4 regions of the Streptomyces sp. NPDC007088 genome follow, and region 2 is predicted to be linked to each of the others. Evidence: riboswitches for the same ligand, from Rfam matches in the RefSeq annotation. Region 2 holds a riboswitch; each other region holds the start of a gene.
The links. Region 2 has a riboswitch for cobalamin ahead of ACFYMP_RS30645 (acyl-CoA thioesterase). Riboswitches for the same ligand answer to the same signal wherever they lie in the genome.
Positions count from the first base shown of each region.

Region 1: it holds a riboswitch for cobalamin, as region 2 does, so the genes downstream of both, ACFYMP_RS20680 (FecCD family ABC transporter permease) here and ACFYMP_RS30645 (acyl-CoA thioesterase) in region 2, are expected to answer to the same signal.
Region 3: it holds a riboswitch for cobalamin, as region 2 does, so the genes downstream of both, metE (5-methyltetrahydropteroyltriglutamate--homocysteine S-methyltransferase) here and ACFYMP_RS30645 (acyl-CoA thioesterase) in region 2, are expected to answer to the same signal.
Region 4: it holds a riboswitch for cobalamin, as region 2 does, so the genes downstream of both, ACFYMP_RS04250 (ribonucleoside-diphosphate reductase subunit alpha) here and ACFYMP_RS30645 (acyl-CoA thioesterase) in region 2, are expected to answer to the same signal.

Region 1 is NZ_JBIAFO010000012.1:157,516-164,542, forward strand. It holds gene ACFYMP_RS20665 (MFS transporter) at 1-175, shown strand, start outside; gene ACFYMP_RS20670 (TolB family protein) at 172-1,197, shown strand; gene ACFYMP_RS20675 (right-handed parallel beta-helix repeat-containing protein) at 1,346-3,265, opposite strand; cobalamin riboswitch at 3,731-3,855, shown strand; gene ACFYMP_RS20680 (FecCD family ABC transporter permease) at 3,952-5,043, shown strand; gene ACFYMP_RS20685 (ABC transporter ATP-binding protein) at 5,111-5,881, shown strand; gene ACFYMP_RS20690 (ABC transporter substrate-binding protein) at 5,896-6,900, shown strand.
Region 2 is NZ_JBIAFO010000033.1:3,630-10,656, forward strand. It holds gene ACFYMP_RS30625 (ABC transporter substrate-binding protein) at 1-1,145, opposite strand, end outside; gene ACFYMP_RS30630 (ROK family protein) at 1,300-2,619, shown strand; gene ACFYMP_RS30635 (NAD(P)-dependent oxidoreductase) at 2,765-3,385, shown strand; gene ACFYMP_RS30640 (2'-5' RNA ligase family protein) at 3,425-3,985, opposite strand; cobalamin riboswitch at 4,183-4,427, shown strand; gene ACFYMP_RS30645 (acyl-CoA thioesterase) at 4,585-5,016, shown strand; gene ACFYMP_RS30650 (NAD(P)/FAD-dependent oxidoreductase) at 5,092-6,453, opposite strand; gene ACFYMP_RS30655 (alpha/beta fold hydrolase) at 6,858-7,027, shown strand, end outside.
Region 3 is NZ_JBIAFO010000004.1:134,681-141,707, reverse strand. It holds gene ACFYMP_RS08555 (PQQ-dependent sugar dehydrogenase) at 1-1,316, opposite strand, end outside; gene ACFYMP_RS08550 (FAD-dependent monooxygenase) at 2,347-3,543, opposite strand; gene ACFYMP_RS08545 (MarR family winged helix-turn-helix transcriptional regulator) at 3,682-4,215, shown strand; cobalamin riboswitch at 4,390-4,542, shown strand; gene metE (5-methyltetrahydropteroyltriglutamate--homocysteine S-methyltransferase) at 4,728-7,027, shown strand, end outside.
Region 4 is NZ_JBIAFO010000002.1:257,241-264,267, forward strand. It holds gene ACFYMP_RS04245 (ribonucleotide-diphosphate reductase subunit beta) at 1-15, opposite strand, end outside; gene ACFYMP_RS04250 (ribonucleoside-diphosphate reductase subunit alpha) at 15-2,384, opposite strand; cobalamin riboswitch at 2,520-2,653, opposite strand; gene mctP (monocarboxylate uptake permease MctP) at 2,955-4,586, opposite strand; gene ACFYMP_RS04260 (DUF3311 domain-containing protein) at 4,583-4,873, opposite strand; gene ACFYMP_RS04265 (GntR family transcriptional regulator) at 5,081-5,866, opposite strand; gene ACFYMP_RS04270 (extracellular solute-binding protein) at 6,243-7,027, shown strand, end outside.

The sequences.
Region 1 (7,027 bases), on a different contig from region 2:
GCAGACCGGGCAGGCCGCCGCCCGCTTCGCTTGCTCCCTGGGCTTCGGCGCGGCCTGGACCGCGTGGGGGGACCGCACGGCGCTGGGGACGGCCGCCGTACTGCTGTGCGGGTGCGGCCTGCTGTCGTACGCCCTCCGCCCCTTCGCCCGCGCCCGGACGGGGGGTGCGGCATGACCCGCCGTGGCAGGCTCTCCGTCCTGATCGCCGTGGTGCTGGTACTGGCCGTGGTGGCCACCGTCTCGGTCCTGCGCGCCTCGGCGCGCTCCGACCGCCGCGACCGGGCCCGCCCCGGCGGCCCGACGGTGACGCGGGGCGAGGTGGACCTCGGACCGGGGGCGCGGCGCCTGGTGTTCCGCAACATGGCGTGGGGCCCGCACCGCGACGAGCTGGCCACCGCACCGGCGGGCGCCCCGGGCGGCACCCGCACCGCCACGGCGAACGGCCTCACCTGCCTGCGCTTTTACGCCGCCGCGGGCACCGGGGTCTGCCTGCGGGCGGTGCACGGGGCCCTCACCGACACCTACCGTGCGACCGTCGTGGACGCGCACCTGCGCGAGCGGGCGCGCTATCCCGTCCCGGGCATCCCCTCGCGGGCCCGGGTCTCCCCGAGCGGGCGGTACGCGGCGTGGACCGCGTTCGTCGGCGGCGACAGCTACGCCGGCACCGACTTCTCGACCCGCACGGCGATCCTGGACACGCGTACGGGAAGGCTGACCCCGTCCCTGGAGGTGTACGGCATCGTCAGGGACGGCCGGCGGTACCGGTCGGCGGACGTCAACTTCTGGGGGGTCACCTTCGCGCGCGACGACCGGCATTTCTACGCGACCCTGGCCACCGGCGGGAAGACGTATCTGGTCCGCGGTGACCTGCGAACCCGCGAGGTCACGGTGGTGCACCAGAACGTCGAGTGCCCCTCCCTGTCCCCCGACGGCACCCGGATCGTGTACAAGAAGCGGGTGGCGGGCCTGCCGGCGGACGCCCCCTGGCGTCTGTACGCGCTCGACCTCCGCACGATGCGGGAGACCGCGCTGGCCGAGCCCCGCAGCGTCGACGACCAAGTGGTGTGGAGCGACGACCGGCACGTGACCTATGCCCTGCCGGGCGACTTCGGCGCCGATCTGTACACGGTGCCCGCCGACGGCCGGGGCAGGCCGCGCGAGCTGGTGAAGGCCGCCGTCTCACCGGTCTATCTCTGACCGGCCGAGAACGCCTCCGAACGCGGGCGCGGCCTTCCGGCCGGGACGGCTGCCGACGCGCCGCCCGCCGCGGCCCGCCGGGAACGGCGCGCGGGAGGGGGTGTCCCGGACTCGGTCCCCGGGGCACCCCCTCCCTTTCACTCGCGGGTCACTTCTTGCCGGGAGCGGGTCCCCCGGTGATCTGGAACTGCGATCCGGGCTCGATCACGACGTCGCCCTCGGCGGAGCCGGTGATCGTGACGTCCGAGAGCGTCGCGTTGCCGCGCGCCCCGCCCATCGCGAGGATGCCGGAACCGTTGTTGGACTTGTCGATCGTCACACCGGTGATCTTCGCGTCCGGGACGTTGCCGCCGCCGTTCTTGAACTGGATGCCGTCGTACGTCGAGTCGTGGATGTCGGTGTTCTCGATCACGACCCCGGGAATGTCCTGGCTCGCCGGGAAGACCGTGATGGCGCCGAACTCCTGCGCCTCACCCCAGAAGGCACCGCCGGTGCGGTACAGGCCGTTGCCCGAGATCAGGGTCCGCCCGGAGAAGGGCAGCGGGTCGTGGTCGGTGGCGAGCATGATGCCCGGGTAGTTCATCGTGTCGTACACGAGGTTGTTCTCGACGGTGTTGTCGTGACCGCCGTACACCGCGATGCCGTTGGCCCGCCAGGGCAGCTGGATCGTGTTGTTCGAGAAGGTGTTGTCGTGTCCGGCGTCGGTCGCCGGGTTCTTGACGTACTTGCTGGCCCAGACCGCCAGCGAGTCGTCGCCCGTCGTGCGGAACGAGGAGTTGGTGACCGTCGAATTACGGGTTCCGTTGGTGAAGTTGATGCCGTCCGCATAGGTGTCCCGGATGCGCATCCCGCTGAACTCGACGCCGTCGCCGGGTCCCCACAGCTCGGGGATGTTGTCGTAGTCCCGGCCGACCCACACGCCGACGTTCGCGTGCTCGATCCAGACGTTGGAGATCTTGGTGTTCTTGCCGAAGCGGCCGTTGAGCCCGACGCCGCCCTCGGCGCCGCCGTCCCCGCCGCGTATCCGGCCCGAGCCGAAGACGGCCAGGTCCGAGATCTGCGTGTTGTCGTCGATGTCGAAGCCGAAGTTGCCCTCGTGCGGGTGGTTGATGCCACCCGCGTCCTGCGGCTGGGTGAGCGTGTAGAGCTGCGAGTGCCACATGCCCGCGCCCTTGATGGTGACGTCCCTGATGCCGACCTGATTGTACTGGCCCCGGTTCTGCGGATCGTCGGTCAGGATCTTCTGCTCCTGGCGCCACTGCCCGGCGGGGATCCACACGCAGTCGGTGTCACCGTTCTGGTCGGCGGTGACCGCCGCCTGCAGCGCCTCGGTGTCGTCCTTCCCGTCGTCCGGGACCGCCCCGTACTCGGTGATCGAGGTGCACTCCGCGGGCTTGGCGGCGGGCGGCGCGACCTGCTCCAGGTCGACGAGGTCGAGGACGTAGTACGAGGCGGAGTCGTCCGCGTCGCGCTGCAACCGGAAGGTGGTGCCCTCCGGGTAGCTCCTGTCGAGCAGGGTGTGCGCCTCGTCGAAGAGCCGGCGGGCGTCCGCCTGCGGGGTGTTGGTCAGCGACTCGGGGTCGTCGCTGTTGCCGTACAGCCAGCTGTGCTGCGAGGAGAGGTCGAGCTTCTGCACGAACTTCCCGTCGGCGTACACGCTGATGGTCGCCTCGGTACCGCCACCACCGGGCGCGTCGGGGATCGAGTTGCGCACCACGAGCGAGTTGGTCGGCACCGTCGAGGTGAACTCGACGTAGTCCCCGGTGCCGTCCAGCCGTACCGAGGACCGCCCGGAGGACTCGGTCGCGAAGTTCGTGTGGCCGAAGGTCCGCTTGGCGTCGGCCTTCAGCAGCGTCCCTTCGTAGGTCCCGTTCTCCGCCTCGTACTCCGTATACGGAACGGTGGCGCCCTGCGCCGCCGCCCCGGCACGGACGTCCCGGTCGGCCGGGATCTGCGCCGCCGCGGGCGCGGCCGGCAGCAGACCGCCGGCCAGCAGCGCCACCACCGGCACGCCGCCGAGCAGCCTTCTCCTGAGTCGCCGCGTGTGCTTCCTGGTCACGAGAGTCATGAAGCCCTCTGTTCTGTGGGGGTAGACAGAGTCATGTGCTGATGTTTTGCGTCAGCTACGCAAGTTTTTTGAGTTGTTCAGTCGATCTCGTGCGAGCTGGCGATCAGAGTTTTCAAGCATGTCATGTGATTGTCAACAGCTGTCACACAGCCGCCCGCTCGGACGGTGCCCGCCGCCACCCCCTCGGAGCGCTCCGTCCGTCCCCGTAACCGCCTGCTGGGAAGGCGGTACGCGGGGCGCGGGGGGCGCGGACCGGGGAAGGAAAGAACAGTCCCCGCCTCCCGGGGAGTTGCGCGTACACGTCCGCACGGCGTTCTCGTGGCGTCCGCACCACGCGTCTCGCCTCCATGGCGTTCGCCCTCGCCGCGACCGCCGTTTCGCGCGAGCACCGGCCGGCCCGCCCCACTCCCTCGCCGGACCGCCGCTCCCCCGGGCGAGCGCCATCCGCCCGGTCGGCCGCCGCCCCCGGCTTGCTACGCTGCTGGTGCCTCTCGTGGGGGAAGCCGGTGCGAGTCCGGCGCTGTCCCGCAACGGTGTGCGTGGTCCGTCCAGGTCACGCGAGCCCGATCGCCCGCGGCAGGTGTGCAACCCGTCAACCGCTCGCCGCGGACTGCGAGCAGGACCCCCAGAGCCCCCGGGCCCTTCTGGTGCCCTGCGTACTCCACCGGTGGCGTCAACCCCGGAGGATGTGCGCCACCGTGTCCCGCACCACCGCCCCCACCGCCCCCGCGGATGTCCCACGGGAACGCACACCCACTGCGCCGCTGGTCGTCGGGCTGGCACTCGCACTGGCCGTCTCACTCGCCTGCGGGGTCGGGCTCGGCGCGACGGGCACGGGCTGGGGGCAGGTGCTGCGGCTCCTGTGGGCCGGCCTCAGCGGCGGGAACCTGGGCACCGACGACGCCGCGGACTACACCATCGTGTGGGAGATCCGCTTCCCGCGTGTCGTGCTCGCCGCCGTGGTCGGGGCGGGACTCGCCTCGGTCGGGGTCGCGGTACAGGCGCTGGTGCGCAACGCCCTGGCCGACCCCTTCGTCCTCGGGATCTCCTCGGGCGCCGCCGTCGGCGCCAACGCGGTCATCCTGTTCGGCGCGCTCGCCTCTCTCGGTGTCTGGGCGCTCTCCTTCTCGGCCTTCGTCTCGGCGCTCGGCGCGACCCTCGTCGTCTATCTGGTGGCCCGCTCCCCGCTCGGGCTCAGCCCGCTGCGGCTCGTCCTGACCGGCACCGCCCTCGCCTACGGTTTCCAGGCGGTCACCACCGTCATGGTCTTCGGCGCCGAGCGGGGCGAGGCGGCACGGGCGGCGATGATGTGGCTGCTCGGCAGCCTGGGCGGGGCGACCTGGCCGAAGGTGCCGCTGGCGGCCGCGACGGTGGTGGCGGGCTGGCTGTGGCTCAGGCTGCGGGCCGGCGCGCTCGACGCCCTCTCCCTGGGCGACGAGACCTCGGCGGCGCTCGGCGTGCCGCCCCACCGGTTGCGGCGCGAGCTGTTCGTCGTCACGGCGGCCGTGACGGGCACCGTCGTCGCCGTGAGCGGCGCGATCGGTTTCGTCGGGCTGATGGTCCCCCACCTCGTGCGCATGCTCGTGGGCGCCTCGCACGCCCGGGTACTCGCCGTCGCGCCACTCGCCGGGGCGGTGCTGCTCGTGTGGGCCGACGTGCTGTCCCGGGTGCTGCTCGCCCCGGCCGAACTGCCCGTCGGGGTGGTCACCTCGGCGCTGGGTGTGCCCGCGTTCCTGCTCCTCATGCGGCGCGGGGGCAACGCGCTCCCCGGACGCTGAAGCTCACGCCTCCCGCCCCACCGCCCGTACCCGTGCACGTGCCAAGGCTTGATGTGAAGGAGAAGACGTGCGACTCGACGTCGAAGGTCTCTCGGTCGAGGTGGCGGGCGCCCGGCTGATCGACGAGGTCACCCTGGACGCTCCCGCCGGCACCTTCGTGGGACTGGTAGGGCCCAACGGCAGCGGGAAGTCCACCCTGCTGCGCTGCGTGTACCGGGCGCGACGCCCCGACGCGGGGGTCGTCAGGATCGAGAGCGAGGACGTGCACCGCATGACACCCCGGGCCGCCGCCCGGCTTCTCGCCGCGCTGCCCCAGGAGTCGGCCGCCGACTTCGACTTCACGGTCACCGAGATCGTCGCGATGGGCCGCCTGCCCCACCGCGAACGCACCGCCGCACGGGACCGGGAGATCTGTGCGCGGGCCCTGGAACAGGCCGGGGTGGCGCACCTCGCCGCGCGCGGCTTCCTGTCGCTGTCCGGCGGCGAGAAGCAGCGCGTCCTCATCGCCCGCGCGCTCACCCAGGAGCCGCGCGTCCTCGTCCTCGACGAGCCCACCAACCACCTCGACATCGCCCACCAGCTCGACGTGCTGCGCCGGGTCCGCGGCAGCGGCCCGACCGTGCTGGCCGCGCTGCACGACCTGAACCTGGCCGCCGCCCACTGCGACCTGCTGCACGTCCTGCACGCCGGCCGCGTCGTCGCCTCGGGCCCCCCGGACGAGGTCCTCTCCCCCGCCCTCCTCGCCGACGTCTTCCACGTCCGGGCGCACCGGGTACGCCACCCCGAAACCGGCGCCGCCCAGTTCCTCTTCGATCCGCTCGCCCCCCGACACCCCTGACTGGAAGGCCCCCCGTGCGCAAGCTCCTGTCCACCGCCTCGTCCGGCCTCGCCGCCGCCCTCGCCCTGACCGGCTGCGGCGCGAACGTCTCCTCCGACGACAAGGCCGCGACCTCGCAGGCGGTGACCGTCACCAACTGCGGCAAGAAGGTCACGTACGACAAGCGCCCCGAGCGGGTGGTGACCAACGATGTCGGCATCACCGAGCTCATGTTCGCGCTCGGCCTGGAGGACCGTATGGCCGGATACGTCATGCCCGCCGACAAGGGCTCGACCGACGGCCTGCCGTACGAGGACGCCTACGACAAGGTGAAGTGGCTCGCCAAGGACCGCGTCACCAAGGAGATCGCCCTCAACGCCCGCGCCGACCTCGTCTTCGCCGGCTGGAACTACGGCTTCAACGAGAACACGCTCACGCCGGAGGAATTGCACAAGGAAGGCATCGACACGTATCTGCTCACCGAGTCCTGCCGCAACGCGAGCACGAGCACCTCGCGCGGCATCATGCCGCCGCTCGACGCGCTCTACACGGACCTGGAGAACCTCGGCAGGATCTTCGGCGTCGAGAAGCGCGCCCAGAAGCTGATCAAGCGGTACAAGGCGGCGGTCGCCGCGGTCGGCGCCCAGGCCCCCGAGGACACGGACCGGCCCTCGGTCTTCCTCTACGACAGCGGCCAGGACAAGCCGTTCACCTCCGGCCGCTACGCCGCGCCCGAGCAGATCATCAGCGAGGCCGGCGGCGTCAACCTCCTGCACGACCTCAAGGACTCGTGGACGACGGTGGGCTGGGAGACGGTCGTGAAGCGGAACCCGGACGTCATCGTCGTCAACGACTACGGCTCGACGAGTGCGGCGCAGAAGAAGAAGTTCCTCCTCTCGTACCCGCCGCTACGGAACGTCTCCGCGATCAAGCACCGGCGGATCTTCACGCTCGACTACGCCGACCTCGTGGAGAGCCCGCGCAACCCCTCGGCCGTCGAGCGTCTCGGCGCGTACCTGCGCGACACCGACCGCTCCTGAGGCCGTCAGTGGGCCGCGTCGGCCCCTGAGGACTCCGGCTCGCGACGAGGAAACCCTCGCTCGGGTACGAGGAGGCGGGCCGGACCACCGCCTCCACCCCGCCCCGGTCCGGCCGGGGCGGGGCACG
Region 2 (7,027 bases):
GTCTCCTTGAGGACCTTGGTGTCCTGCCTGTTGAAGGCGGCGTCGTCCTGCGCGGCCTTGACCGGCGGGATGGAGCCGTAGGTCTTGTTGAGCAGCTTCTGCTCCGCGTCGCTCGTCATGAACTTGACGAACTTCTGGGAGGCGTCGAGGTTCTTCGTGTTCTTGAAGACGGCCATGTTGATGCCGGCGACCATGGAGTTGGTCTGCTTGTCGGCGCCCGGGGTGCCGGAGGGGACCGGGACGGGGGCGACGCCGTAGTCCTCGGGCTTCATGCCGTGCGCCTCGAAGGTGCTCGACGCGGCCTGCCACAGCACCATCGCGGTCTTGCCGCTGGAGAAGTCCTGCAGCGACTGGTTCTGGGCGTACTCGGCGTTGCCCGGGGCGATGATCTTGTCCTTGGCCATGAAGTCGACGTACTGCTTCACGGCGGCGACCGCGCCGTCGGAGGTGAAGGTCGGCTTGCCGTCGGCGTCGAAGAAGTCGGCTCCGTGCTGCTTGGCGAGGACGAACACCTGATGGATGTTGTTGGAGAGGTTGCCGCCCTCGGCGCCCAGGCCCCAGGTCTTGCCGCCCTTGGAGATCTTCTTGCCGTCCTCGACCAGCTCGTCCCAGGTCTTGGGCGCCTCGGTGATCCCGGCGTCGGCGAACATCTTCTTGTTGTAATAGAGCGCGTAGGACAGCGAGTAGAGCGGGACCGCGGCGGGGTCCTTGCCCTCGGCGCCGGCCGCGGCCAGCGCGGCCTCGGCGAAGCGGTCCTTGCCACCGATCGCGTCGAAGTTCTTCTGGTCCCAGGGCAGCAGCGCGCCCGTCGCCTGGAGCGAGGCGGTCCAGGTGTTGCCTATGTTCAGCACGTCCGGGCCCTGACCCGAAGTGGTGGCCGCGAGAATGCGGTTGAGCAGGTCGGCCCAGGGAACGACCTCCAGCTTGACCTTGACGCCGGTCTGCTTGGTGAACTTGGCGAGTTCCTTGGTCAGGATCTTCTTGTCCGCCTGGATGCTCGGCCCCTGGTTGGAGGCCCAGTAGGTGATCGTCTTGGAAGACTTGCCGTCACTCCCGCCGTCGCCGTCGCCGCCGCCACAGGCACTGGCGGTGACGGCGAGCGTGGTGACGAGGGTGGCAGCGGCAGCGGCTCGAAGTCTGCGCATGACGGAATGCCCCTTTCCGGGGTGGTCAAGGAGTGCTGGACGCGTTCAGTCCCTGAACGGCCTCACGACTTAATTTAGGACGTGAGTTAAAACCTGAGAGAAGGTCGCGTCAAGGGCTACGGCAGGGGTATGTTGCCGTCCGGGAAGGGGCAACATGGTGGAGCGTCACAGGCGAACAGTGCGTGACCTGCGCAGAGGCAACCGCGCGGCGGTTTTGCAACGGTTGTATTTCGATGGGCCGATGAGCCGCCAGGCGCTCGTTCCCGCGACCGGGCTGAGTTCGGGTTCGATCAGCAACGTCGTCTCCGAACTCACCGCCGACGCCCTCCTGGAGGAGGCGGGGGTCGTCGAGTCGGACGGTGGCCGGCCCCGTACCCTTCTGCGGGTCTCCCCTTCGGCCGGTTACCTGATCGGGGTGGACGTCGGCGAGACGATGGTCAGGATCGAGCTGTTCGACCTGGGCATGTCCGAACTCGCGCGCTCGGAGCTGGCGCTGACCCAGCTCGGTTACGACGTCGACGTCATCGTGCGGTACATCGGCGAGGGCATCGCCTCGGTGCTCACCGAGGCGTCCGTCCCGCCCGACCGGCTCCTGGGTGTCGGCGTGGGGGTGCCCGGCATCGTGGAGCGTTCGGGTCCTGAAGGAGCCCTGGTCCACGGGCAGACCATCGGCTGGGCCGGTGTGCCGCTGGAGACCTTGTTGCGCCAGGTCGCCGAACTGCCCCCGGAGGTCGGCTTCCACGTCAACAACGGGGCCAAGGCACTCGGTCAGGCGGAGATGTGGTTCGGTGGCGGCCGCGGCGCCGAGGACGCGGTCATCGTCCTGTTCGGCTCGGGGGTCGGCGCGTGCATCGTGACCGGCGGCGCGATCCACGGCGGAATGCACGGCAGCGCCGGGGAGTGGGGCCACCTGACCGTCAACGTCCGTGGCCGGCGCTGCCGTTGTGGGGCGCGCGGCTGTCTGGAGGCGTATGCCGGCTCCGAGGCGCTGTTGCAGCGCTGGGTGGAGGCGGGGGGCACCCTTCCGGACGGGGCCGGCGAGGAGGAGGCGGTGACGGCGCTGCTGGCCGCCGCCCAGCCCCGGGACGACGGCGGCGCGCCCGATCCGGTGGCGGTCGCCGTGCTGGAGGAGACCGCCGAGTACCTGGGCGCGGGCATCTCCGACCTCATCAACCTCTTCAGCCCGGAGCGGGTCCTCATCGGCGGCTGGGCGGGGCTTCAGCTGGGCCCGCACATCCTGGAGTCCCTGCGCCGCTACGCCGACAGCTTCTCGCTGCGCCACCCGGCCGGGAAGGTCACCATCGGCATGGGGCTGCTCGGGCCGGACGCGGTGACCGTGGGGGCGGCGACCCTCGTCCTCGCCGACTTCTTCAAGAGCGGTGGCCGGCGCAGCGAACCGGTGCGCGAGGAGGAGCTGCCCGCGCTGGACCACGTCGAATGGCGCGCCCCGCACGGGCCGGGTGCCCCGCACTGACTCCCCCTGGATCACGGGGGCGGGCGGCGGACGGGTCACGCGAGTTGCGCGGGAGAGCGCGGGGGCCCAGCGTCGGAGTGTCGGTCCTACTCCCAGGAAGGCGCGATGCCATGAACGGTCCCGGCCGGGGCGCGGGGGCGCACGGATGAGGATCACCGTCTTCGGCGCGTCCGGGAGAGCCGGGCGGGCCTTTCTGTACGCGGCCGCGCGGGCCGGGCACACCACGACGGCGGTCGTGCGCGATCCGGCCCGGCTCGCGAAGGCCCCGGCCGACCGGGTGGTGACCGGCGGCCCCTTCGACGAGGACGAGGTCGCCGACGCCCTCGACGGGGCCGGGGCCGCGGTGGTGGCGTACGCGCTGCGCGGCGGACGGCGCGACGTCCCGCTGTACTCCCGCGGCACCCGCACCGTCGTCGACGTGATGCGCCGGCTGCGGGTGCCCAGGCTTCTGGTGGTCTCGGAGGCGGCCTACGGACGGCATACGGCGGGGCCGCTCAACCGCACGGTGTCCGCGCTGTACCGGGCGACGGCGCGGCCCGTCATCCGGCAGCGGGAGGACCAGGACGCCGTCATCGCGGCGAGCGGCCTGGAGTGGACGATCGTGCGGCCGGTCGTCCTCGTCGAGGGACCCGCGCACGGCCGTCGCCGCGCGCCTTTCACCCCGCACCGCTCCCCCGCCCCGCGCACGACGTACGCGGATCTCGCGGCGCTGCTGCTCGACGCGCTGGAGGACCCGGCGACCTATCGGCGCGACCTCTACCCCTGAGCGGGCGGTGGCGCCTTCCGGTTCCGGGCGGGCCCGTGGCTACGGTCCCAGCGGGAGGACGTCCGCGTCCTGCCAGGCCCCCTCGCGCCGCACGATGAGGTGGACCACGGCCACGCGGGTGCACAGCGGCAGCTTCTCCGCGTAGCGCCGCTCCAGAGCGTCATAGGCCGACGGGTACGTTCCGGGCCTTTCGTGGTGGGCGAGGGTGAGGTGCGGGGGCAGCCCTCCGGGGCCGAAGAGCCCCCGGTAAGGCACCGCCTCGGGCCAGCGCTCCCGGAGCGCCGCGCGCAGGGCCAGGACCGGCTCGTGCGGTTCCGGCTCCAGGTAGAGCACCCCCGGGTAGCGGCCGAACCGCGCGAATCGGAGGGTGAAGGCGGGGTGGGCCCGGCACAGCCGGGCGAGTTCGCGCCGGGCCCCCGGTACGAGCCGGCTCTCGTGCACGAAGGGGTACAGGAGCGTGACATGAGCGGGGAACCCGGCCGTCACCAGGGAATCGGCCTCCGGTACCCGCAGGGTCAGGGCGGTGTCCCCGGGCCGGTCGCCCCAGCCCTCCGCGTCGTCCGCCCCGGCGGACCGGGCCGGCTCCCCTCTGGTCTCCACAGGGCCTCATGCTCGCACGCGGCAGGTCTTCTGCGCGCGGGGGCCCCGGGCGGACGACGGGTGGTGGTGCTCGCACGCCCGCCACGGGTGGGCGTGCGGACGCGCCGCTGGTGGGGGCGGGCGCCGGCCCGGCGCGCTGTTGCCGAGTTCACGTACGCCGGGGACCACGGATGATCGATCAAACGGGTGACGCGGGTTAGGCTGGGCGAGCAGTCGGTTCGCCCCCTTTCCTTCAGGATCGGGGTGCGTCGTAAGAGGGAACCCGGTGGGAGTCCGGGACTGCCCCGCAGCGGTGAGCGAGAACGACCGCCGTCCCACGCACTGGGCCTAACCGGGCCCGGGAAGCGACGGCCAGTAGGTGCCCGCCCGCCCCGTCTCGTACAAGGGCGTACGGCGTGTGTGCTCGCGAGTCCGAAGACCTGCCGCTGCCCGTGGGTGCCGTGGGCGCCCGCGGTGAACCCGGTGTGCGCGCGAGGGCGGCCGCGGGGTGCGGGCCGCTGCCGTCGCGGCCGGGTCCGTCCCGGTGCCGGTCACCGCACCCGGTGTCCTCCCGCCCGCGGTGCCGGGTCCGAGAACGCCGCTCGCGAAGGAGAGTTGACGTGACTGTGCAGTCCGCCGGAAACCCCCCGGCCGCCGTCCGGGACAGCAAGACCCCCGCTGAGTCCCAGGTGATGCTCAAGCACATCATGAGCGAACACGACACCAACCTGTACGGGACCATCCACGGAGGTGTCGTGATGAAGCTGATCGACGACACGGCGGCGGCCTCGGCCGGCCGGCACGCGGACGGTCCGGCGGTGACCGTGTCCGTGAACCGGATGACCTTTCTCGCGCCGGTGCGCGCGGGCGATCTGCTGAGCGCCGAGGCCACGCTGGAGCGCGCGGGGCGGACCTCGATGGACGTCGCGGTACGGGTGACGGCCGAGCGGTGGAACTTCTCCGGCCCGGTGACGGAGGTCGCGACGGCACGGCTCACCTTCGTCGCGATCGACGCCGAGGGCCGGCCGCGGTCCGTTCCCGCGCTGGTCTGAGCGCGCGAAGGGGCGGGGGCGGGCGGTGCCGAACCGCCCGCCCCCGCCCCTTCGCCGTGTTCGGCGGGTCCGCGCTCAGTGCACGCCGTGCAGGGCGGCGGTGTGCTCGCGGATCTGCTCCGGAGTCAGGTACACGTCGGTGTGCTCGAACTCGCGCAGGGTCCCGGACTTCTCCGACAGGAAGCCGGTCCGGACGAAGTCGTCACCCGCCACCGCGTTGAGCAGCCAGTTCGTCATGACACGGGTCTTGGCGGGCCCGGTACGCAGCGCCGACCAGTGGTAGCCCCTGGCCACCGCCTCGGCGGGCAGTCCCCGCAGGTTGACGCCGAGCGGCCGGGAGACGGCGTCGGTGCCGCCGAGGTCGACGACGAGCCCGAGGTCCTTGTGGACGTAGGGACGCATCGGCTGGTGCAGCAGGCTGGCGATGACGTTGTCGGCGACCTTGCGTCCCTGGCGCATCGCGTGCTGGGCGGTGGGCGGGCAGATCGCGCCCTCCTCCTTGGTGAGGTCGGGCACGGCCGCGGCGTCACCGAGGGCGAAGACGCCGTCGAGCCCGGGGACGTTCATCTCCGGGGTGACGGCGACGCGGCCGCGCACCGTCTCCGTGTCGAGCGTCGCCATGAGGGGGCTGGCGGCGACCCCGGCCGTCCAGATGAGGGTGCGGCAGGGCAGGGTGCGGCCGTCGGTGAAGGTGACCTTCTCCGGTCCGGCCTCGGCGATCGAGACGCCCAGGGAGACGTCGATCCCACGCCGTTCGAGCACCTTCATCGCGGCCTTGCCGAGTTCGTCGCCCAGCTCCGGCATGAGTTTGGGCGCGATGTCGATGAGGTGCCACTTGATGAGCGAGGGGTCCAGGCGCGGGTAGTGCTTGACGGCGTTGTGCGTCAGGCGCTGCAGGCACGCGGCGGTCTCGGTCCCGGCGTAGCCGCCGCCGACGACGACGAACTGCAGGCGGGAGGCGCGTTCCTCCTCGTCGGTGCTCGCGTCGGCGAGGTCGAGCTGGGAGATGACGTGGTCGCGGATGTACGCGGCCTCGGCGAGGGTCTTCATGCCCCGGGCGTTCTCGGTGAGCCCGGGGATGTCGAAGGTGCGGGTGATGCTGCCGGGGGTGAGCACGATGATGTCGTACGGCTCGTGCACGATCTCGCCGTTGACCTTCTGCACGATGCAGATCTTCGCCTGCGTGTCCACGCCGATCGCGCCGCCGGGAATGATGCGGGTGCGGTGCTTCTGGCTGCGGCGCAGCGAGACGGCGACGGACTGCGGGGTGAGCACCCCGGAGGCCACCTGGGGCAGCAGCGGCAGGTACAGCTGGTACGAGAAGGGCGCGACCAGGGTGATGTCCGCCCGGCCCGGTGGAATACGCCGCTCCAGACGGCGTACGCATCCCACTCCGGCGAAGCCGGCGCCCACTACGAGAATCCTGGGTCGTGCCACGGTTGTCGTCCCTTCTCAGGGGTCTGCGGTGTCCGGAGCCTGGACTGCTCCTACGGCTCTCGCTCGCCTGCCCGCTCAGCGGCGTATGTCACGGCCCATCTTTGCTTCCTCCCCGCCAACCCGCCCGTCGAACGCGCGCGGGCACGGCGGGAGGAGCGGCACGGCCACGGCCCCGCGGGCACCGGGCGGGGCCGATCGGGTGACGAAACCGCAGGCGGCGGGCGCCGCGCCCGGCCGGCCCCCACCGGGCCGGGCGCGGCCCGCGTCCAGGGCGCGTCAGCTGCCCGCGTGATGGGGCCACGGGGGCGCACGGCGTCGTCTACGCTCGGTTCGCCCGCCCCGGGCGGGTCTCGGTACGAGGTCGCGCGCGCCGCCCGCGCGCCCGCCACGGCGAAGGAGCCGTCATGCGCACGATCGAACTGACCGCGGGAACCGTCGAGTACGAGGACACGGGGGGCGAGGGGCCGGTCGTGGTGCTCCTGCACGGCCTGGCGATGGACGGCAGTTACTGGCGCGGACTGGTGTCCGCACTCGCGCCCGCGTGCCGGGTGATCGTGCCGAACCTGCCGCTGGG
Region 3 (7,027 bases), on a different contig from region 2:
TTGACGGACTGTACGGTCCCGTCGCCGGCCTGCTCGATGCGCTTGATCCACTTACGGCCGAACTCACCGGCGAAGAAGTCCCCGTCGTAGCTCTCGGGGAACTTGACCTCGGAGGTCGAGGCCGCGTCGTAGTGGTAGACCGGACCGCCCATGGGGGACTCCGAGCCACTGCCGAACTCCGGGACGGAGCCGCCGTCGTACGGGATCCAGGCGGGCTGGGCCGCGGGCAGCTCGGTCAGGCCGGTGTTGTGCGGCGAGGTGTTCCTGGGCGCCGCACAGGAGAAGGCGGCGCCGGACGTGGAGGTGGCGAAGTCGTAGTCGACGTAGGCGTCGTTCTTGCCGGTGCAGTAGGGCCAGCCGTAGTTGCCGGCCTTGGTGATCCGGTTGAACTCGACCTGTCCGGCGGGCCCCCGGGTGGCGCTCGCGGTGCCCGCGTCGGGGCCGTAGTCACCCAGGTAGACCGTGCCGGTGGGCTTGTCGACGGTCATCCTGAAGGGGTTGCGGAAGCCCATGGCGTAGATCTCGGGCCGCGTCCTCGCGGTGCCCGGGGCGAAGAGGTTGCCCGCCGGCACCGAGTAGCTTCCGTCGGCGTTGACCTTGATCCGGAGCACCTTGCCGCGCAGGTCGTTGGTGTTCCCCGCCGAACGCTGGGCGTCGTACGCGGGGTTGCGGGTGGGCCGCTCGTCGAGGGGGCTGTAGCCGTCGGAGGCGAAGGGATTGCTGTCGTCCCCGGTGGAGAGGTACAGGTTGCCCTGCGCGTCGAAGTCGATGTCGCCGCCGACGTGGCAGCACAGCCCCCGGCTCGCGGGGACGTCGAGGACCTTCTTCTCACTGGCGGTGTCCAGGGTGCCGTCCGTCCTCAGGACGAAACGGGAGAGCCGGTTGACACCGTCGAAGGGGGCGAAGTCGGCGGCCGAGCCGTCCGCGGGGGCGTCTCCGGAGGGGGTGGAGAGTTTCGGTGCGTAGTAGAGGTACACGAAGCGGTTGGTGGTGAAGGCGGGGTCGACACCGACACCTTGCAAGCCCTCCTCGTCGTGCGAGTAGACGTCCAGCTTGCCGGCGACTCCGGTGGTGCCGGCCGCGTCGGTCAGGCGCAGGGTGCCGTCCCGCGAGGTGTGCAGGACGGATCGGTCGGGCAGCACGGCCAGCGTCATCGGCTCGCCCGTCTCGGCCACTCCCTTGGCGAGGGTGACCTGCTGGAACTCCGGCGCCGCGGGGGCCGCTTCGGCTGGGGTCTGCTGGACGGTGAACACGCCCGCGGTGGCGAGCAGGGTGCCGGCGAGCGCCGCTAGGGGTCGGGTGAGTCTCCTGTGCACGCGCGTCCTCCGTGGAGTCAACGGGACTGAGTGGTCTCGCACAGGCGCGCGCCGTCGCGCCGGGGACGCGGGCGCCGAGGGAGGGAGGCGCACGCGTCCTTGTTGTCCGGTACAGGTCAGGAAGGTAATGGCATTTCCCTCGCCCAGGAACCTTTTTGACGCATCAGTCCGGAACTTTTATCCGTGAGGGGACAAAGTGGCTGGCTCCGGCCCCCGGCCTCGAACGCGGAGGACGGGCCCCACCGGGGGCGAGCTGGTCGATCTCGGCACCGACCACCTCGCCGGGGCGAGCTTCCCGACCCGGTCGACGCTCCGGGTGGGGGCGTCCTCGGTGGACAGCGGCCCGCCCTGGTGACGCGTCGAGACGCGCAGACGGCCGTCGGCCCTTGTACCGCGGGACGAGGCGGCCGACAGTGCCCGGAACGGCGGCGCGATCCGGAAGCCCGCCTCCAGCGTTCGGCCGCCGGTGGCGAACCCGCCCAGAATCCGGCACCGGCCGCCCGGCTCCCGTGGCCGGGAGGGCGTGTACACCTTCTTGTCATCGCTCACGGGAGCTCTCGCCCCACTTCGTGCGCGGACACGTTCGGGCAACGAGCGACGGTACGTCCGGGGGGAGCCGGCATCGCCCCGGTGACCGGAGGGCACCACGCACAGGACGAGGACGAGGAGCGGGCCGAGGACGAGCAGGGGCCTGTGCCTCGACCCGAACTCCCCCGGGGCCACGACGAAGGACCAGAAGGACGCGACCGGTCCGAGGGGGCGTCTCGGGCGCGATGACGGTACCGGTCCGCGGGGTCAGACGGATCGCCACCGTGCGCGCGCTCACCGTCGCGTCCCGCGCTACGGGGGCTTCGGGGCCCCACACCTGCGCGGCTGCGAGGTACGGGACGGGGCACCGGCGCCCCGCCCAGGACTCCCGCGCCGACCGCCGGTGGCTGCCCTTCGTGTTCTGCGACGGTGGGCGGCGGTCCGGTTGCACGCGAGACCGGGTGCCATCCCTCACCCCCCGGGAGGGCAGAGGGGCGCGCGCTCAACGAGCCGGGTACTCAGGCAGCGTCAGAGCGGTGTGGGCCTCCTCACCTCCCGCGGCGGGGAGGAGGCCGGGTGCGGACCGCAACGCCTCGTTGCGGCGGGCCAGTTCCGGCGCGGTGCGGGGCACCAGGGTCGCGCCTCCCGAAGTGGCGAGCGCCTGGTTCCTGGTCACGAACTCGCGCATGACCCGCTCGTAGGCGGTGAAGGCCGCGCCGTGGTCGGTGTGGGTGGCCAGTTCACCGGCGAGGACGTAGGCGCCGACCAGCGAGAGGCTCGACCCCTGGCCGGACATGAAGGACGGGGCGTAGGCGGCGTCGCCGACCAGGGCCACTCGGCCCCGGTGCCAGGACGGCAGGTGGATCTGGCTCACGACGTCGAAGAAGAGGTCGTCAGCCGCGCGCATGGCGGCCACCAGACGGGGGACCTCCCATCCGTCCCCCTCGAACTGCGCCGCCACGAGGTCGCGTTGCGCCTCGGGAGCGCGGAAGGCGCTGTAGGGCGCCTCGTCCCGCGCGAAGTTGAGGAAGCCGTACACGGGGGCCTGCGGATCGGTGGCGTAGAGGACGGCGGCCCTGCCGGGGGCGTTCCAGGCGAGGCCCTCGTGCGAGAGTCCGAGGTGGTTGGGCAGGGTGAAGCCGGCGAAGCAGTGGCCGAGGTAGTGGTGGAACCGCTCCTCGGGCCCGAAGACCAGACCGCGGGTGTTCGAGTGCAGTCCGTCGGCGCCGACGACGAGGTCGAAGGTGCGCCGCTCGCCGCCGCGGAAGCTCACCTCGACGTGGCCGGGGCCCTCGGTGAGGGTGTCGATGGAGTCGCCGAAGACGAACTCGACGCGGTCGCGCACGAGTGCGTACAGCTGGTCGGCGAGATCCCCGCGGCGCACCTCCAGGTCACGCCCCTCTACACCGCCGGTCACCACCTCCGGGCGTACGGCGGCGAGGAGCGCCCCCTCCTGATCGAGGAAGGAGATCCGCCTGCTGTCCACGTGGGCCCGTTCCAGCCGCGGACGCAGGCCCATGCGGGTGACGACCTCCATCGCCGTCCCGCGAATGTCGATGGGGTACCCGCCGGCCCGCAGGTACGGCGCTTTCTCCACGACGGTGACCTCGAAGCCGTAGTGGTCGAGCCAGTAAGCCAGAGCCGGTCCGGCGATGCTGGCACCGGAGATGAGGACGGTCCTTCGGGCGTGGTGATTCATGGGGTCGCTCTCCCAGCCGTGCTCGGTACGCTCAATGATGCGTACTTTAGGTATCCTTTTTGGGCGGAGACGCCCCCCCGGGCGTGCCGCTTCCACCACCATATAGATACCTACTTTAGGTAGGCAAGTGAGGCGAGGATGAGCACTCCACCACCCCTCCCCGAGGGCGACGCCCCTACCGTGCCGGCGGACGAGGCCCTGGGCCGGGAGGTGATGCCCCGTTTGATGCGGCTGAGCAACGCCCTCAGCCGGGGCCGGCTCACCGAGCGCGCGATGGAGTCCGTGGACCTGAGGCTGGACCGGCCGGCCCTGTCGGTCCTTCTCACTCTGCACATGGCCGACCGTCCCCTGCGCGTGGGAGAGATCGCGCAGCGCATGGAGATGGCCGGTCCGCACATCACCCGGCAGGTGAAGGAGCTGGAGCGCAGGCATCTGGTCCGGCGCGTCGGCGACCCGCTGGACCGGCGGGCCAGCCTCATCGAGCCGACCGACTCCGGCGCCGCGGGAGCCGCCCGGTACGTCAGCACCCTGTTCGGCTGGTTCGCCGAGGCGGTCGCCGACTGGGAGGAGGAGGACCGCAGGACCTTCGGCCGCCTCCTGACCCGCTTCGCGGACGACTTCACCGCCCGTCTGGCGGCGGCCGACGACCGGACGCCGCCGGCCGCCTCCTGACCGTGCCCGCGGGCGGCGCCCTCCCCCGGGCGTGTCCTGCCGGCGGCGTTCGCCACGCCGACGTGCGCCACCCGCACCATCCGCATGCTGGACGTGGCGCTCCGCGCGGCCGTGGCGCACCGTAGGCTGGTCGGCGCAGCTGGTTCGCCCCGTCCGCCAGGCGGGAGGCGTCGCAAGAGGGAACCCGGTGGGAATCCGGGACTGCCCCGCAGCGGTGAGCGGGAACGACCGCCGTCATACGCACTGGGCCCCGGCGTACGGGACCTGGGAAGCGACGGCCAGTAGGTGTCCTCCCCCGAGAGGACGGGCCCGCGAGTCCGAAGACCTGCCACTGCCCGCGTACGACCGGCTCGTGCGCGGACATCCCGGTGACCTCGTGGGCGGGTCGGCGTACATACCCGGCGGAGAGTCGCGCGTGCCCGGCACGTGAGGCACACCGCCCGGTTCGTCACCCCTTCGCGCTCGCGTGCCGTCCCCGGGATTCAGGGACTCGTCTCGCGAAGGAGATCTCCGTGACCCCCAAGTCCGCAGCCGCGGCAGCACGGTCCACCGTGTACGGCTACCCCCGTCAGGGCCAGAACCGGGAACTGAAGAAGGCGATCGAGGGCTACTGGAAGGGCCGGGTCGACGCCGCCTCGCTCCACTCGACAGCCGCCCGGCTGCGTCGCGCCCACTGGCGGCAGCTGGCCGAGGCCGGGATCGACGAGGTACCGACCGGGGACTTCTCGTACTACGACCACGTCCTGGACACCAGCGTCATGGTCGGCGCGATCCCCGAGCGTCACCGTGCGGCGGTGGCCGCCGACCCGCTCGACGGCTACTTCGCGATGGCGCGCGGCAGCGCGGACCTCGCACCGCTCGAAATGACGAAGTGGTTCGACACCAACTACCACTACCTCGTTCCCGAGCTGGGCGCGGACACGGTGTTCAGCGCGGACTCCGGCCGACAGGTCGCCGAGCTGCGTGAGGCCCTGGAACTCGGCCTGAACGCCCGGCCGGTCCTCGTCGGCCCCGTCACCTACCTGCTGCTCGCCAAGCCCGCGCCCGGGGCGCCGTCCGGCTTCGACCCGCTGACCCTGCTCGACCGGCTGCTCCCGGTGTACGCCGAGATCCTCGCCGACCTGCGGGCGGCGGGCGCCGAGTGGGTGCAGCTCGACGAGCCCGCCCTCGTGCAGGACCGCACCCCGGCGGAACTGAACGGCGCCGAACGCGCCTACCGTGAACTGGGCGCCCTCACCGACCGCCCCAAGCTGCTCGTGGCCTCCTACTTCGACCGCCTCGGAGAGGCCCTCCCGGTCCTGGCCAAGGCGCCGGTGGAGGGACTGGCCCTGGACTTCACCGAGTCGGCGGCGGCCAACCTCGACGCGCTCGCCGCCGTGGGCGGCCTGCCCGGCAAGCGCCTGGTCGCCGGTGTCGTCAACGGGCGCAACATCTGGGTCAACGACCTGAGCGGGTCGCTGGCCGTGCTCGGCACCCTGCTCGGCCTGGCCGGGCGGGTCGACGTGTCCGCCTCCTGCTCCCTGCTGCACGTCCCGCTCGACACCTCGGCCGAGCGGGAGATCGAACCGCAGATCCTGCGCTGGCTCGCCTTCGCCCGGCAGAAGACCGCCGAGATCGTCACCCTCGCCAGGGGGCTTGCGGGCGGTACGGAGGCGATCACCGCACAACTCGCCGCCAACCGGGCCGATCTCGCCTCCCGCGCGCACTCGCCCCTCACCCGTGACCCGGCCGTACGCGCCCGAACCGGCGCCGTCACCGAGTCCGAGACCCGTCGCTCGCAGCCCTACGGTGAGCGGGCAGCCGCTCAACGCGCCCGTCTCAAGCTGCCGTTGCTGCCGACCACCACCATCGGCTCCTTCCCGCAGACCACCGGGCTGCGTACCGCCCGCGCCGACCTGCGCGCGGGACGGATCGACACGGACGGCTACGAGGACCGCATCCGGTCCGAGATCCGGGAAGTCGTCTCCTTCCAGGAGAGGGCCGGGCTGGACGTGCTGGTGCACGGCGAACCCGAACGCAACGACATGGTGCAGTACTTCGCCGAGCGGCTCACCGGCTACCTCGCCACCCAGCACGGCTGGGTCCAGTCCTACGGCACCCGCTACGTCCGCCCGCCGGTCCTGGCCGGCGACGTCTCCCGCCCCGAGCCGATGACGGTGCGCTGGACCACGTACGCCCAGTCCCTCACCGACCGGCCGGTCAAGGGCATGCTCACCGGCCCGGTCACGATGCTCGCCTGGTCCTTCGTCCGCGACGACCAGCCCCTCGGCGACACCGCCCGACAGGTCGCCCTCGCCCTGCGCGACGAGGTCGGCGACCTGGAGGCGGCCGGGACCCCGGTCATCCAGGTGGACGAGCCCGCCCTGCGCGAGACCCTGCCCCTGCGCGCCGCCGACCGGCCCGCCTACCTGGACTGGGCCACCGAGTCCTTCCGCCTGGCGACCGGCGGCGCAGGCCCGGCCACCCAGATCCACACCCACATGTGCTACGCCGAGTTCGGCGACATCGTGGCGGCCATCGACGACCTCGACGCCGATGTCATCAGCCTTGAGGCGGCCCGCTCCCACATGCGGGTCGCCCACGAACTCGCCGGACACGGCTACCCGCGTGAGGCCGGGCCCGGGGTGTACGACATCCACTCCCCCCGCGTACCGAGCACGCGGGAGGCGGCCGCCCTGCTGCGCGCCGGACTCGGGGCCATCCCCGCCGAACGGCTCTGGGTCAACCCCGACTGCGGCCTGAAGACCCGCGGCTGGCCCGAGACCCGTGCCTCCCTGGAACACCTCGTGGCGGCCGCGCGGATCGTCCGCGA
Region 4 (7,027 bases), on a different contig from region 2:
GGGAGTGGTGGTCATTACTGGCAGGCCTCGCAGGACTCGGGGTTTTCCAGGGAGCAGGCGATCGCGTCCGCGTCGGGCACGGACTGCTGGGCGGGGACCGAGGCGGTGGCGGCCCCGGAACCGGCCGCGCGCGCGATCCGGGTCGCCGGACGCGAACGCAGGTAGTACGTGGTCTTGATGCCCTTCTTCCAGGCGTGCGCGTACATCGAGGACAGCTTCCCGATGGTCGGCGTCTCCATGAAGAGGTTGAGCGACTGCGACTGGTCGAGGAAGGCGGTCCGCTCGGCGGCCATGTCGATCAGCCCGCGCTGCGGAAGCTCCCAGGCGGTGCGGTACAGCTCGCGTACGTCCTCGGGAATCCAGTGGAAGCCGGCCACCGAGCCGTTCGCCTCGCGCAGCGCCTCACGGGTGCGCTCGTCCCACACGCCGAGCTTCTTGAGGTCGTTGACCAGATAGCCGTTGACCTGGAGGAACTCCCCGCTCAGCGTCTCGCGCTTGAACAGGTTGGAGACCTGCGGCTCGATGCACTCGTAGACACCGGCGATCGAGGCGATCGTCGCGGTCGGGGCGATCGCGAGCAGCAGCGAGTTGCGCATCCCGGTCCGCGCGATCCGCGCGCGCAGCGCCTCCCAGCGCTCCGGCCAGGTCCGCTCGACGTCGTAGTGGTCGGGGTGCAGCACCCCGCGCGCCGTGCGGGTCTTCTCCCACGCGGGCACCGGTCCGTGCTTCTCGGCGAGGTCGGCGGACGCCTCGTAGGCCGCGAGCATGATCCGCTCGGCGATCCGGGTGGACAGCGCCTTCGCCTGCGGGGAGCCGAAGGGCAGCCGCAGCTTGAAGAACACGTCCTGCAGGCCCATCGCGCCCAGACCCACCGGACGCCAGCGGGAGTTGGAGGTGGCGGCCTGGTCGGTCGGGTAGAAGTTGATGTCCACGACCCGGTCGAGGAAGGTCACGGCGGTGCGGACGGTCTCGTCCAGCCGCTCCCAGTCGATGTCCCCGTTCTCGACGAAGGCGCCCAGGTTCACCGAACCCAGGTTGCACACGGCCGTCTCGCCGTCGTCGGTGACCTCGATGATCTCCGTGCACAGGTTCGAGGAGTGCACGGTGTGACCGGGCTCGGCGGTCTGGTTCGCGGTGCGGTTGGAGTGGTCCTTGAAGGTGATCCAGCCCTGGCCGGTCTGCGCGAGGGTGCGCATCATGCGCCCGTACAGCTCGCGGGCCGGCAGCGTCCTGCGCGCCAGCCCGGCCGCCTCCGCCTCGCGGTACGCGGTCTCGAACTCCTCGCCCCACAGGTCGGTCAGCCCGGGGACGTCGGCCGGGGAGAACAGCGACCACTCGGAGTCCTCGGCGACCCGGCGCATGAACTCGTCCGGGACCCAGTGCGCGAGGTTGAGGTGGTGGGTGCGGCGCTGGTCCTCGCCCGTGTTGTCGCGCAGCTCCAGGAACTCCTCGATGTCGGAGTGCCAGGTCTCCAGGTACACCGCCGCGGCGCCCTTGCGCCGGCCGCCCTGGTTGACCGCCGCGACCGAGGAGTCCAGCGTCTTCAGGAAGGGCACGATGCCGTTCGAGTGGCCGTTGGTGCCCCGGATCAGCGAACCGCGGCCGCGGATACGGGAGTACGCGATGCCGATCCCACCCGCGTGCTTGGACAGCCGGGCCACCTGGAGGTAGCGCTCGTAGATCGAGTCCAGCTCGTCCTTCGGCGAGTCCAGCAGGTAGCACGAGGACATCTGCGGGTGCTGCGTACCGGAGTTGAACAGCGTGGGGGAGGAGGGCAGGTAGTCGAGGCGGCTCATCAGCCGGTACAGCGAGGCCACCTCGTCCACCGCGGCCGCCGACTCGTCCGCCGCCAGGCCCGAGGCCACGCGCAGCATGAAGAACTGCGGAGTCTCGATCACCTTGCGGGTGATCGGGTGGCGCAGCAGGTAGCGGCTGTAGAGGGTGCGCAGGCCGAAGTAGCCGAAGCGGTCGTCGCCCTCCAGGTCGATCAGCGCGTCGAGCCGCTCGGCGTGCAGTGCGCAGAAGCGGGCCGTGCTGTCACCGATCAGGCCCTCGCGGTGGCCGACGGCGACCGACTCGGCATAGGTGTGCGCGCCCTGGCTGCGGGCCTCCTCGGTGATGCCGAGGGTCAGCAGCCGGGCGGCGAGCCGCGAGTAGGCGGGGTCCTCCGAGATGAGACCGGCGGCGGCCTCGGTCGCCAGTTCGCGCAGCTCCGCCTCGTCGGCGTGGGCGCTGCGGCCGCGCAGGGCGGCGGCGGCGACCCGGCCGGGGTCGGTGTCGGGGAGATCGGCGGTGAGATTCGTCAGGGTCCGCAACAGGGCGGTTCCCGGAAGATCCTGTTCGGCCGTGACCGCTGAAGCGGGATCTGCTGGCGCGATGGTCACTGTGTGGCTCTCCCTCGCTCGGCTGTGGGCCGGCGGGAGGCAGCGGGGAGCGGCGCACGGGCCCGGGGCAGGGCGGGGCGACACATCCACCGGCCCACTCCGCGAGGCCCGGACGTCTGGGCGCCAGGGCCGGTCGGTCCTTGGCGCGCTGTCGGCAGGACCTCGGACTCGGGCGTGCAAAAGGCGCACCACACACCGTTGCGGGACAGTTCCGGATTCGCACCGGATTCCCCTGCGACGACAGCGAGACTGAGCATACATGTGGGGTGGGTGGGCTGAGGGAGACCCCAGATGTTGTGTCGAGGCGGGCGAAGGTCACGTACCGGCCAAGCCTTGTGGAGTGCCGACAAGGGGGCGTTCCCCGGCCCGCGCAGCGGCCCGACCCGAGGCCGCCGCGCGGTGTGCGGGCTCCACAAGCGGCCCCCGTCCCCGTCCGCGAAAACTCGGATCGCGGGAGGTGCGGGGCCGGGCCCGGCGGCCCGCGCGGACACCGGACGGGCCCGGAGGAGGAAGCCCGCGCCCCTCCTCCGGGCCCGTCCGTGAGGCCCTCCGGATCCCTGTGCCGGGGCGTCAGTGACCGGCCGGGGCTCCCGCCGTCGCGGGCGGCAGCTCCTCCCGCACGCCCGGGTCGCCCGCGTCCACGACGTAGTCCGAGGGAACCGTCTCGTCGACGCCGTCAGGGGCCTTCAGGGCCCGCAGGACGACCGTGAGGACCAGCGTGACGACCAGATTCAGCACGATGGCCGTCATGCCGATGTAGCCGATCTCTCCGAGCCCGGGAATCTCCTTCGAGGAGCCCCCGAAGTGGTCCTGGGTGGGGCTGGCCACGGTCCAGGCCGCCCACGTCCCGTAGGCCATGCCGACCGCCCAGCCCGTGAGCAGCGCCCAGCGGTGGAACCAGCGGGTGAACAGGCCGCCCACGAGCGAGGGCAGGGTCTGCAGAATCCAGATGCCGCCCAGCAGCTGGAAGTTGATCGCCACCGTCTTGTCCATACCGAGGACGAAGATCAGCGCGCCCACCTTGACCAGCAGCGAGACCAGCTTGGAGACCTTGGCCTCCTGGGCCGGGGTCGCGTCCGGCTTCAGGAAGTCCTTGTAGATGTTGCGGGTGAACAGGTTCGCGGCCGCGATCGACATGATGGCCGCGGGCACCAGCGCCCCGATTCCGATGGCCGCGAAGGCGACCCCGGTGAACCAGTCCGGGAACATGTCCTCGAACAGCTGCGGGATGGCGAGCTGCCCGTTGTCGACCTTCACGCCCGCCGCGATCGCCATGAAGCCCAGCAGGGCGAGCAGCCCCAGCATGAGCGAGTACAGCGGCAGGATCGTCGTGTTGCGCCGGATCACGTTCCGCTTGCTGCTGGAGAGCGTCGCGGTGATCGAGTGCGGGTACATGAACAGCGCTAGCGCCGAGCCGAGCGCCAGGGTCGCGTACCCCCACTGCCCCTTCTCCCCGGGGAAGAGCGCGCCCTTGGGCTGTCCGGTCGCCGGGTTCTTCTGGGAGAGCGCGTCGCCGGCCTTCGCGAAGACGTCGTCGAAACCGCCGAGCTTGACCGGGATGTAGATGATCGCGACCGCGATCACGAGGTAGATCAGCCCGTCCTTGACGAAGGCGATCAGCGCGGGCGCCCGCAGCCCCGAGGAGTACGTGTACGCCGCGAGAACGGCGAAAGCGATCAAAAGTGGCAGGTCCTTGACAAACCAGTTCGTGTCCTCCCCGCCGCCCACGCCCATGACGTCCAGGACCGCCTGGATGCCGACGAGTTGCAGGGCGATGTACGGCATCGTGGCGAGGATGCCGGTCAGCGCCACCGCGAGCGAGAGCCCCTTCGAGCCGAAGCGCCCGCGCACGAAGTCGGAGGTGGTGACGTAGCCGTGGCGGTGCGAGACCGACCACAGCCGCGGCAGGAAGGTGAAGATCAGCGGATAGACCAGGATGGTGTACGGCACGGCGTAGAAGCCGGCCGCCCCGCCCGCGTAGATCGCCGCGGGCACCGCGACGAAGGTGTACGCGGTGTAGAGGTCGCCGCCGAGCAGGAACCATGTCACCCAGGTCCCGAAGGACCGGCCGCCCAGGCCCCATTCGTCGAGGCTCTCGGTACTGGCCCGCCGCCAGCGCGCCGCCATGAAGCCCATGACGGTGACCGCGACGAAGAAGAGGATGAAGATCGTCAGAGCGACCCCGTTGACGCCGTCCTTCATCGGGGCTCACCTCCGCGAGCGGCACGCCGGGTGCGCTGGTCGTGCTGCCAGAGTTTGTAGGCCAGCAGGGTCAGCGCGCTGGAGACGAACACCCAGAGCATCTGGTACCAGTAGAAGAAGGGGATGCCGATGAAGGCCGGGTCGATCCTCGCGTACGAACCCACCCACAACATCGCCACGAACGGCGCGAGCAGGCACAGTCCGACCACGACTCTCAGCGGGGTCACGACGGGCTGCCGCACGCCACCTCCCCCCGGGTTCGGCTTTGTCTCCACTTCCCGCGCCATGTCCTGCTCCGTCCCCTCCGTCGCCCGCGCGCACTCCGCTGTGCGCCGGGTCGCCCCCGTCGATCAGGGCGCGACGGGCGAAATCTAGGCGACGTAAAGGCGTTGTGAAACCCCCGTACCGCATAACGGACGCCGCGCCGGGGGCGCCGGCGGGGGCGCCCGTGACGGGAGAGGGCGGGGCGGGCGGCGAGGGGGACCCGCCGGACCTCAGTCCGGGCGCTTGAGCCGGGCCACGAACTTGTAGCGGTCGCCCCGGTACACCGAGCGCACCCACTCCACCGGCTCGCCGCGTCCGTCCACCGAGTGGCGCGAGAGCAGGAGCATCGGCAGGCCCACGTCGGTGCCCAGCAGCCCGGCCTCGCGCGGGGTGGCCAGCGAGGTCTCGATGGTCTCCTCGGCCTCGGCGAGCCGCACGTCGTACACCTCGGCGAGGGCGGTGTAGAGCGAGGTGTACTTGACGAGCGAACGGCGCAGCGCGGGAAAGCGCTTGGCCGACAGGTGGGTGGTCTCGATCGCCATCGGCTCGCCGCTCGCCAGCCGCAGCCGTTCGATGCGCAGGATGCGCCCGCCGCTGGTGATGTCCAGCAGTCCGGCCAGGGTGTCGTCGGCCGTGACGTAGCCGATGTCGAGCAACTGCGAGGTGGGTTCGAGTCCTTGGGCCCGCATGTCCTCGGTGTACGAGGTGAGCTGGAGGGCCTGCGAGACCTTCGGCTTGGCGACGAAGGTGCCCTTGCCCTGGATGCGCTCCAGGCGCCCCTCGACGACGAGTTCCTGCAGCGCCTGACGGACCGTCGTGCGCGAGGTGTCGAACTCGGCGGCCAGGGTGCGCTCGGGCGGGACCGGGGTGCCGGGCGGCAGGGTCCGGGTCATCTCCTGCAAGTGCCGTTTGAGGTGGTAGTACTTGGGGACGCGAGCGGTCCTCGTCGCGGCCGTCGGCTCAGCCGCGCCCGGGAAAGTCGCCCTCGCTCCGGTCCTGCCCCCGTCGGTGCCCATCGTCTGCCTCTCCGGCCGCTGTCCACTGCCGCTCGCGAATCCCGCCCGCCGCGGGCCCCATCGTGGCACGATCCTGGGAGACCGCGTCCGCCGAGGGCGGCCCGGACCGTCTCCCCACTCCCGCGGTGACGGCCCGGGGCCCGGGTCCCGGACCGTCGGGCCGGGGGTGTGCGAGGCGGGTCCGCCCCGGGCAAGGTGTCGGTCCCATAACAGAGACCGCAGCCCCTCTTATACACCCTTGACACCCCTAAAGGTCTAGGCCAAGCTCCCGGTACTGGTCTACACCATTAATGATCAGGTCCCAGTCCCGCGAGCCGTACATGTCGTATGCCGTCGCAGTGGGTGGGGGGTTGAAGGCATCCCTGAGGAGGGTGGCGTGAAGCGCAAGCTCATCGCGGCGATAGGCGTCGCGGGCATGTTGGTCTCGATCGCGGCGTGCGGAAGCGACGACGGCGGGGACGGGGACAGCGGCAAGAAGGCCGGCGCCGAGGGCTACAAGGGTCAGACGCTGACCGTGTGGGCCATGGACGGCTCCTCGCCCGACGGCTGGCAGAAGGACCTCAAGGCCGCCTTCGAGAAGAAGACCAAGGCGAAGCTCAAGTTCGAGGTCCAGCAGTGGAACGGTATTCAGCAGAAGCTGACCACCGCCCTGTCGGAGGACAACCCGCCGGACGTCTTCGAGATCGGCAACACCCAGACCGCGTCCTACGCCGAGAGCGGCGGCCTGGCCGACCTGAGCGACCTCAAGTCCTCGATCGGCTCCGACTGGACTGAGTCGCTCAACAAGTCGGCCGTGGTGGACGGCAAGCAGTACGCCGCCCCGTGGTACATCGTCAACCGCGTGGTCCTCTACAACAAGAAGGTCTGGGCGGACGCCGGCCTCAAGGACACCCCCAAGACGCGGGACGAGTTCTACAAGGACCTCAAGCAGATCGGTGAGAAGACCGACGCCGAGCCGATCTACCTGCCCGGCCAGAACTGGTACCACTTCGTCGGCCTGACCGTCGGCGAGGGCGCCGAGCTGGTCAAGAAGGACGGCGACAAGTACGTCTCCAACCTGGCCGACCCCAAGGTCGCCGCCGCCATGGAGACCTACAAGAAGTTCCAGGCGCTCTCCAAGGCCCCCAAGGACAAGGACGAGGCCACCCCGCAGCAGGGTGA